DNA from 2 places in the Chromobacterium sp. IIBBL 290-4 genome. Region 1 is predicted to be linked to the other one. Evidence: riboswitches for the same ligand, from Rfam matches in the RefSeq annotation. Region 1 holds a riboswitch; the other holds the start of a gene.

Region 1 (4,622 bases):
TCAACGTATTTCAGTTCGGCGGGGATGTTGCTCATCTCGGTTTCTCCAGTCGTAGCTATGATCGGGGATGGCGGCGCGATGCGCCTGCCGGTTTATTCGAATACTTTCTTGCCGTTGCGCACGAAGGGCATCTTCACTACGCGCACATCGGTCAGCGTGCCGCGCAGGTCCACTTGGGCGGTCGCGCCGGTAGCGGCCGGCACGCGGGCGATGGCGATGGAGTGCTTCAGCGTGGGCGAGAAGGTGCCGCTGGTGATCACGCCTTCGCCCACTCCCTCCACCACCACCTTCAAGCCTTCGCGCAGCACGCCGCGGCCTTCCAGCACCAGGCCCACCTGCTTCATCTTCACGCCGGCGGCCTTTTGCGCTTCCAGCGCTTCGCGGCCGTTGAATTTGCGATCCGCCTGCTCCCAGGCGATAGTCCAGCCCATGCCCGCTTCCAGCGGCGACACGGTTTCGTCCATGTCGTGGCCGTACAGATTCATGCCGGCTTCCAGGCGCAGCGTGTCGCGCGCGCCCAGGCCGATAGGGGCGACGCCCACGGCTTGCAATTGATTGAAGAAGGCAATGGTCTGATCGGCCGGGACCATGATTTCCAGTCCGTCTTCGCCGGTGTAGCCGGTGCGGGCGTAGAACCACTGATCTTGCGGCAGGCCCTGGAACACTTTCAGCGCGCGGATGGCTTCGGCCAACTCAGGCTTGACGGCGCAAACCTTGTCTATGGCTTGCGGGCCTTGCACCGCCAGCATGGCCAGGTCGCGGCGCACTTGCAGCGTCACGTCGAAGCCCGCCTTCTGGCTTTCCATCCAGGCCAGGTCTTTTTCGGTGGTGCCGGCATTGACCACCATGCGGTAGCCGTAGGAAGTGAGGTAGACGATCAGGTCATCGACGACGGTGCCTTCCGGCGTCAACATGCCGGAATACAGCGCCTTGCCCTCGAAACCGAGCTTGGCCACGTCGTTGGCGATCAGTTTTTGCAGCCAGGCCTTGGCGCCGGAACCGGTGATGTCGATCACCGTCATGTGGGAGACGTCGAACATGCCGGCGTCGCTGCGGACGATTTCGTGCTCTTTCAGCTGGGAACCGTAATGGATGGGCATTTCCCAACCGGCGAAATCGACCATCTTGGCGCCGGCGGCGATATGGGCATCAAACAGCGGAGTACGTTTCGGGGCCGTCATGGCGCGGTTCCTTCAGAGTCAAGTGTGGATAGCCTGTTTCAACCACACCCCTCTGTCCCTGCACCTGAGATTTTCCGGCCGGATCGGCCGTTAGCCCCTTCGGTGGACGCCGCGCGGGCGCCGCTCTCCAGATTGCGCGAACCGGCAGCCGCCGGCCCGATGATACAGTCCTTTTGCCTGAGCGATTAGCGGGTGCGCTTGCGCCTTCGGCGGCGGCAGTGACAGCCGCTCTCTCCTGTATGACCCGGCGATTATGGTGGCCTTCTCCCCGCCTTGGCAAGCCGAGTTTATTTCGATGTCAAACAGTCGCCAAAAATGTTTTCCTATGAAAAAAATCGCGCAAATTCATCAATAAATTCCATTCGAAAACGAAAAAAGCGCAGGCTTTCGCTCTGCGCTTTCTCATTCCGCATCCGGGCAAAATCACTGCGCCGAGTGCCTCTCCTTGATCTGCCACACATAAATCGGCAGCCCCAGCAGCAAGAGCAGCATGCCCCACATCACGATGTCAGCGCCGGAGCCATACAAGGCCCACAAGGAGTAAACGAAGCCGATGCCTGCGAAGAAGCCGGGCGCGACATAATCCTTGGCCGTGAACTCCTTGCCGCGCATCAGCATGATGGCGATCAGCGCCATCGAGCAGAACGCATAGGGCAGCAGCGTGGTGGCGGTGGCAAGCAGGATGATGAATTCGAAAATCTTCACCCCGCTATCGCCGCCGGCGTACTTCATCGCCATCAAAATGGTGACCAGCGTGCTGGACAACACCAGGCCGAAGATGGGCACGCCCGCCGCGTTGCGCTGATTGAAACGGCTGGGGAACAGTTTGTCCTTGGCCGCCGCGGCCGGCACATGCGCCTGCATCAGGCTCCAGCCGTTGAGCGCGCCAAAGCAGGACACCACCGCGCCGAAACCTACCGCCCAATAGCCCCAATCGCCCCACATCAACTTGGCTGCGTCGGCGAACGGCGCTTGCGACGCGGCCAGCATGTCGGCCGGCATCAACCCCATCAGCGAGATAGTGGACAAAATGTAGAGCACGGTCGCCAGCAAGGCGCCGATCACCGTCGCGCGCGGGATGGTTTTTTCCGGCTCCACCACATCGCCCGCCGGCACCGATGCCGACTCCAGGCCCAAGAAGGCCCACAAAGTCAGCGCCATGGTGGCGGACAGAGAGGACAACAGCGGCTTGCCATGCGGATTGAAGGCCAGATTGTCGGTGTTCATATGAAAGAAGCCGATGAAGGTGACGGCCGCCAAAGGCAGCAGCTTCAGCAGCGTAGTCACCACCGCCACCACGCCGGAGCTGTGCGCGCCGCGGCTGTTGATCCAGGTGACGATCCAGATCAGGCTGATGGCGAAGCCGCCAGCCAAGAATTCGTTATGGCCCAAGATGGGGAAGAAAACCTGCATATAGCTGGTGGCCGCCACTGCCAGCGCGGCATTGCCGGCCCACAAAGCAATCCAGTAGCCCCAAGCGATCCAGAAACCGGCGAAGTCGCCGAAACCGGCGTGGATATAGGCATACGGCCCGCCTTCGCGCGGCAGAATGGCGGACAGGCGGGCAAACACCAGCGCCAGACAGATCGCGCCGCAGGAGGTCAGCAGCCAGCCCAACATGGAGATGCCGCCAAACGGCGCCAGCGAGGCCGGCAGCAAAAATACGCCGGAACCTATCATATTGCCCACTACCAGGGCGGTGCACATCCAGACTCCGAGCGAGCCTTTCTTTTGGATGGAATTGTTTTCGCTCAAACCTGTATCTCCGTTGAGGCCGAAAGCATCCCGCGCAGGCTGAAAACAGGCTGCGTCAAACAATGCGAACAAGAGGAAACAACCGCATGGGTCGAGATGAGCCGTTGGCTTTAACCATAGCCAAATCAGGGAATATCGGCAGAACTGAATCCGCCAAAACGCTCGCCATCTCGCCGCCGCGCCGGAAAAAAGCGCGCATTAGAACATACTTTTGACGTAAAAACATGTCGCATTCGCTATTTTTTTAAAATAAATCGCCGCGACATCAGTCACTTATGTCAAAAAAATAAAAACATTGGCATTACAACGGCGCCAGCAAGGGGCCGCGCGGCACGCGAGATAAAGACCAGCGCTGTCGCGCCCAAAGCCATAGCTCGTCCAGGCTGCCGCACTCAACGGGAGCCTCATGCCCGAGCAGCGCCAGAGCGGCGCGCAATTGCCGGGCGGCGTCGCCCGTTGAAATCGCCGGAGCCAGCGTCTGTTTCGACAATTTTTCTCCTGCTCCATTGGTCAATACCGGCAAGTGGCAGTAGCTGGGCGGCTCAAGGCCCAGCGCATCGTATACGGCCAGTTGCCTGGGCGTGGATACCAATAGATCGGCGCCGCGCACGATATCGCTGACGCCCTGTTCGGCGTCATCCACCACCACCGCCAGTTGATAGGCCCAGAAGCCATCGGCGCGCAGCAAGACGAAATCGCCGATATCGCTCGCCAGATTCTGGCTGTATTCGCCCTGCAAGCGGTCCGGCAAGGTCGTAAGCCTGGCATTGACCCGCAATCGCCATGCCCGGCCCTCTCGGCCATCCGGGCAGCCATGGCGGCACGTGCCGGGATAGACATAACCATCCAGCCCGCGCTTGGCCGCCGCGGCGATCTCCTTGCGCGTGCAGGCGCAAGCATAGGCCTTGCCGTTCTCAATCAGCTGCTTCAAGGCATCGCGATACAAATGATGGCGGCGGCTCTGATACGCCACCTCGCCATCCCACTCGAAGCCAAACGCTTCCAGCGTCTTCAGGATGGAGTCGGCGGCGCCCGGCACCTCGCGCGGCGGATCCAGGTCTTCCATTCTGAGCAGCCATTCGCCCCCCTGGCTTCGGGCTTCCAGATAACTGCCGACGGCGGTGCTGAGCGAGCCCGCGTGCAACAGGCCGGTGGGACTGGGCGCGAAACGGCCCCGATAGTTGGATTTGGACATCAAACTTGGACAGGTAGGCTACAGGGAATGGGATTTGCCGCTAAAATATCAATCATAAAGAACCATGATCGAGTTTCACGAAGGATACATCAATGGCGTACGTTGTAACCGATGCCTGTATCAAATGCAAATACACGGACTGCGTCGAAGTCTGCCCGGTCGACTGCTTCCGCGAAGGCCCCAACTTTCTGGCGATTGATCCGGAAGAATGCATAGATTGTTCGCTTTGCGTAGCGGAATGCCCGGTCGGCGCCATCTATCCCGAAGACGATGTGCCCAAGGGACAGGAGCATTTCATTCCCTTGAACGCAGAACTCGCCAAGAACTGGCCCAGCATCAGCAATCGCATAGACCCGCCAGCCGACCATGCGGACTGGGCCGAAGTGAAAGATAAACTGCCCTATCTCGAACGCTGATCGCGGCCCGCGGGGTTTCAACTCAGATACAGGCGGCGTCCCAGGATGCCGCCTGTTGTTTTAAATGAACAGATC
Region 2 (4,622 bases), 1.3 Mb from region 1:
AACCCTTTTCAGCGCCTTTTCGCAGGCCGACAGCTCCACGACGCGCCGTTTCGGCGGAACCGGTCTGGGCTTGGTGATTTCGCGCAGGCTGGTGGGGCTGATGGGCGGACAAATGGCTGTGGAAAGCCGGCAAGGCTCAGGCAGCCGGTTTTGGTTCACTTTGCCGGTCCATGAGGCCGCCGCCGCTTCGCCTTTGGATAATGGCGCTTGCGAGCGGCTGTTGTTGATCGAGGGACATCCGGCTTGCGCCGCGGCCATGGCCAACCACGCCCGCCGCTTGGCGTGCGGGGTTGAGGCTTGCGCGAGCTCGCAGTCCGCCATGCGCTGGCTGGAGAGCGAGCGCTGCGACGGCGTGTTGATAGACTGGAGCTTGTCGGGCGTGGACGGCGCCGCGCTGTGCCGAGACTTGAGGGAGCGCTGGCCCGAGCGCGCGCTGCGGCTGATCGCCGTGGTCAACGCCAGCCAAAGAGACAGGCTTGACCGCGCGGTGGAGTTGAATTGGGTGGACGCGGTGCTGACCCGGCCGGTGACGGCGCCGGCTTTGGCCGAGGCGCTGCGGCAGGCCGGCCTGCATTGCCAGTCATTCGGCGAGCGCGGCGCGGCGTTGGCGGAAACCCGGCCGCCGCAGCTTGGCAGCCACCTGGTGCTGCTGGTGGACGATAACGAGATCAATCTTCAGGTGGCGGGCGGCATGCTGCAATTGGCCGGATTGCGCGTGGAGATGGCGGCAAACGGCCGGCAGGCCGTGGATATCCTGCGCCAGCGCGGCGGCGAATTCTCGCTGGTGCTGATGGATATGCAAATGCCGGAAATGGATGGCGACGCGGCGGCTGGCGTGATTCGCCGGGAGTTGCGGCTGTCTTTGCCCATTGTCGCCATGAGCGCCGGCGTTTCGCCTTCCGAGCAACTGCATTGTCTGGACGCGGGCATGAGCGACTTCATCGCCAAACCGGTGCAGGCGGACAAGCTGTATCCCGTGCTGGCCAAATATCTTCATGCCGCGGCGGTGCCGGCCGAGGCGGACGCGCGGCAAGAGGAGGCCGGGATTTTTTCAGTCGAATTGATGCGCTTGGCCGCCAGCAGCGACAATGCGCGCAGCCGGGTGGGCAAGATGATGCAATTGCTGGTGGATAATAGCGACAGGCAACTAGACCAGATACGCGAGGCTTTGGGCGCGGGCGGGCATGAGGACGTGGCCAGGCAGGTGCATGCCCTGCGCGGCAGCGTGGGCTCCTTCGGCGCATTGGGATTGGTGGCGATGTTGCAGGAGCTGGAGCGCGAGGTGCTGCGGGGCGATCTTGTCCAGTGCGAGCAATTATTGGCCAATGCTCAGCGGGAGTTGGATAAGGTCACCGACGCCGCCAAGGCGTGGCTGAGCCAGCATGCCTCTTAGCCTTGGCGGGCTGCCTGCGCGGCGTCATCAACGGCCCGCCGTTGGCTCGAGTCAGCGGGCCCAGCCGGGTTTCGATTTTTCGATAGGATCCATGCCAGCGCTCCATGCTTATGGGGCCGGCGCGGCATGACGCAATGGATGGGGTCTGGATTGATCCGACATGCTATCGGCTGGTCCGGCGCGCGGGTTTGAAAGCAGCAATACCTCGCTGCTTTGCGCGCCCAAGACCAGGCTCTGCTCAGTCTGGCTGTAGCGCATCAAGCTCATTTCAGGCCGAGAGGGGTCATGCACGTCGCGCAGAAAGTCGCCCGGCGTCATGCCGGACAGGGCTTTGAAATCGCGCGCCATGTGGGCCTGATCGAAATAACCGCACTCTTGGGCCAGCCAGCCCAATTGGCCGCGGGCATCCGGCCGGGCGATCAGAATGCCCATCATATTGATGAAGCGGAACATGCGCCGAGTGTCCCGCAGCGTCAGGCCATAGCTGGCCAGGAAGCGCCGCTCGAACTGGCGCACGCCCAGTCCGCTTCGTTTCGCCAAGTCCTTGCCGTCATCGAATAACTGGCGAGGGGGAAGCAAAAGGATGGAGCCGCGCTGGTCTTCGCGTTTGGCCGCCAATCGTTTCAGCCAGCCGCTCATGGCGCGGACCTGCTCCTGCGGAGTGGCGCAGCGTTGCAGGCTGTCATGCAGCTTCTCCTCTTCCGCATGGCCGACCAGCTCTTGCAGCGGCCATACCTGGTCCGTGAAGGCGTCGCATGTGGGCGGGAACAGGCGCTGGGCCTGGCCGATCCGCAGCAGCGCGCTGATGAAGCGGCTGCCCGGCGTGGCGCGTATCGCGCAGGGGCGGCTAAGCGCGCCGCTGACAAAACTGCGCGGCGTATCAGTGGCGGGTTGTCCATGGAAGGCCATTTGGCCGGCGCCTTCCAGCAGGATGCCCAAGTGCATGAAAGGGGTGGCGGGGACTTGCATCGCGCCGCCGCCATCCCATTGCAAATGAAAATAGCGGACGATGCCGGCCAGTTCCGGCGCGGGGGGAAGCAGCAGTCTGGGCATGTCGGCATGATAAATCAAAATTATGCCGAATGCATTTCAGTCAGTAGCCGCTGTGCCGATATGAAAATACCGGCAATTGCCATTCGCGCCATAGCGCGGTCATGCGCAGCGCCAGGCCGAAGGCGAAGCTGGCGGCGATATTCCAGTCGTGCTGCAGCGCCAGCGCATTCAGGCCCAGGTAGAGGACGGCGACCAGCAAGGAGACGCTGGCGTAGAGCTCGCGGCGGAACACGATGGGCACGCGATTGCACAGCACGTCGCGCAAGATGCCGCCGGCGATGCCGGTGATCATGCCCGCCATCGCCACGATGACCGGGTGGTAGTGCATGCCCAGCGCCACGTCGCAGCCAATGATGGTGAAGGCCACCAGGCCCAGCGCGTCCAGCACCAGGAACAAATTGTTCAGATGCCGCATATAGCGCGAAATCAGCACGGCGGCGATGCCGCCGGCCAAGACCAGCAATACATATTCAGGATGTTGGGTCCAGCCTATCGGGTAGCGGCCGAGAATGATGTCGCGGACCGTGCCGCCGCCCAGCGCGGTGAGAAAGGCGATGACGGATACGCCGAAGATGTCCATGTGGCGGCGGCCGGCGGCCAGCGCGCCAGTCATTGCTTCTGCGGTGATGGCGATCAGGTAGATTAAGGTCAGCATGGCGCCGCCTCGGTTTCTCTGGAGGATAGGCGGGATGCGGCGTAAATAGGGGGGCGCGGCGCGGACAAGCGTCTAGCGCCGTTATGGACGGATGCGGACAAGGCAGTCTCCTGGGTGGAATTCCGGCTAACGGAACAGCCTCTCCCCTTGTCCTTTTACCTGAGAGTTGCATGGCCGGCGGCCACTTGCCCCTTCGGTGGGCCGCTCCTGGCGGCCTCTCTCCAATCGGCTTGAATCAATGTTGCGCTGCGGTACGGCTTGCCTGAGCGATTATGGGAGTTTGCGTCTTCGGCGGGGGCTGGGCCCCTCTCTCCCGCAGAGGGCGAATATTAGCGTTTGCTATTTGGATAGTCAATGCTCGCGAGCAAGGACGGCTGAGCATGCGCGGGATGATCGCGAAGGCGTTTGGCGAAGAGCTTGGATATCGGGGGCTAGGAAGACAAAAGGGGGGCGCGGCAAGCGCGCCCCCCTGGCTTGGCGCTTAGGATTCGCGCGGCGGCTTGTCGCTTGCGGCGGGTTTCCCGGTTTTGACGCCGGTCGGGGACTTGCCGTTGGCCTTGGCTGGCGCTTTGCGTTTGGGCGCGGCAGCGGGCGGCGCAATGGCTGTCGTGTCCAGGGCGGGCTTAGGCTGGGACGCAGCCGGCTTGCGCGCGGCCGGCTTTTCCGCCGGACTGGTTGCCGGCGTCGCCTTGCTCTCCGCCGCCTCCTGTTGAGCGGCGGCGGCAAGAGGCTGCAGGACCGGCGCGATGGGGCTCTGCGCGGTTTTCCCCAGCACGGCTTGCCGGTCTTGCTCGGACAGGCCCAGCGCGTCGGCCACGGTTTCCAGCCGCTGTCTTTGCTCGGCCGGAATCTCATGCTTGTTCACCAGCTGCAGATCGCGAACCAGCATCCAGGCTTGATGGCGGATATGCTGTTCCGGCAGCAGGAGGCTGAGACCCTTCAAGGCGCGATGATGATCGGCCCGAACCAGCGAAACCTGCCGCCTGATGGTGTCTTTTAGCTGCATCAGGGTGAGCGGGTACTCGTTATGGATGTTGCGCATGGTGCGGCGGATGGCGTTGAACGGCCGCTCGTCGATGACGCCCATGCCGATGCCGACATAAACCAGCAGGCGGATGAAGCCGTCGGCCAGCGTGCCGTGCTCGAAGCTTGGGTCCAGCGCTTCGCGCTTGAGTCGGGCGAGCTCGCGGCTTTCCCAGGCCAGCGTCTGCTTGCGCGGCTCGCCAGCCGGCTGCACGCCGATCAGCGTCGCCAGTTGCGGCGATTCGTATATGGCGCGGAACAGCTGTTCCTGGGCGGCGTCGCGCAGGTCGCGGTAATGATCCAGCGATTGGACGATGAAGTCGGACATCTGCTGCTGCCATTGCCACAGCGGATTGTCGGCCGCCACCGGTTTGCGTTGCTCGCGCACCTGGGCGGCGAGGCCCGGCAGCCACCACAGCCAGGGGTTTTTCGGCGAGATCAGCGTGCGTTCGAAGCGCGCCGGGTGGAGTTCGCGCAATAGCCGGGCGCTGGCCTCGT

Evidence for each region. Region 1 has a riboswitch for glycine ahead of gcvT (glycine cleavage system aminomethyltransferase GcvT). Riboswitches for the same ligand answer to the same signal wherever they lie in the genome.
Region 2: another riboswitch for glycine. It lies ahead of NKT35_RS20465 (trimeric intracellular cation channel family protein); the one in region 1 lies ahead of gcvT (glycine cleavage system aminomethyltransferase GcvT).

The regions. Positions count from the first base shown of each region.
Region 1 covers NZ_CP100128.1:3,012,677-3,017,298, reverse strand. Annotated here, with positions in the region: gene gcvH (glycine cleavage system protein GcvH) at 1-35, opposite strand, end outside; gene gcvT (glycine cleavage system aminomethyltransferase GcvT) at 93-1,181, opposite strand; glycine riboswitch at 1,224-1,322, opposite strand; glycine riboswitch at 1,337-1,429, opposite strand; gene NKT35_RS14105 (amino acid permease) at 1,605-2,888, opposite strand; gene gluQRS (tRNA glutamyl-Q(34) synthetase GluQRS) at 3,238-4,131, opposite strand; gene fdxA (ferredoxin FdxA) at 4,224-4,547, shown strand; gene cheD (chemoreceptor glutamine deamidase CheD) at 4,608-4,622, opposite strand, start outside.
Region 2 covers NZ_CP100128.1:4,355,635-4,360,256, reverse strand. Annotated here, with positions in the region: gene NKT35_RS20475 (PAS domain S-box protein) at 1-1,393, shown strand, start outside; gene NKT35_RS20470 (AraC family transcriptional regulator) at 1,502-2,446, opposite strand; gene NKT35_RS20465 (trimeric intracellular cation channel family protein) at 2,487-3,101, opposite strand; glycine riboswitch at 3,239-3,336, opposite strand; glycine riboswitch at 3,341-3,427, opposite strand; gene NKT35_RS20460 (DUF3141 domain-containing protein) at 3,583-4,622, opposite strand, start outside.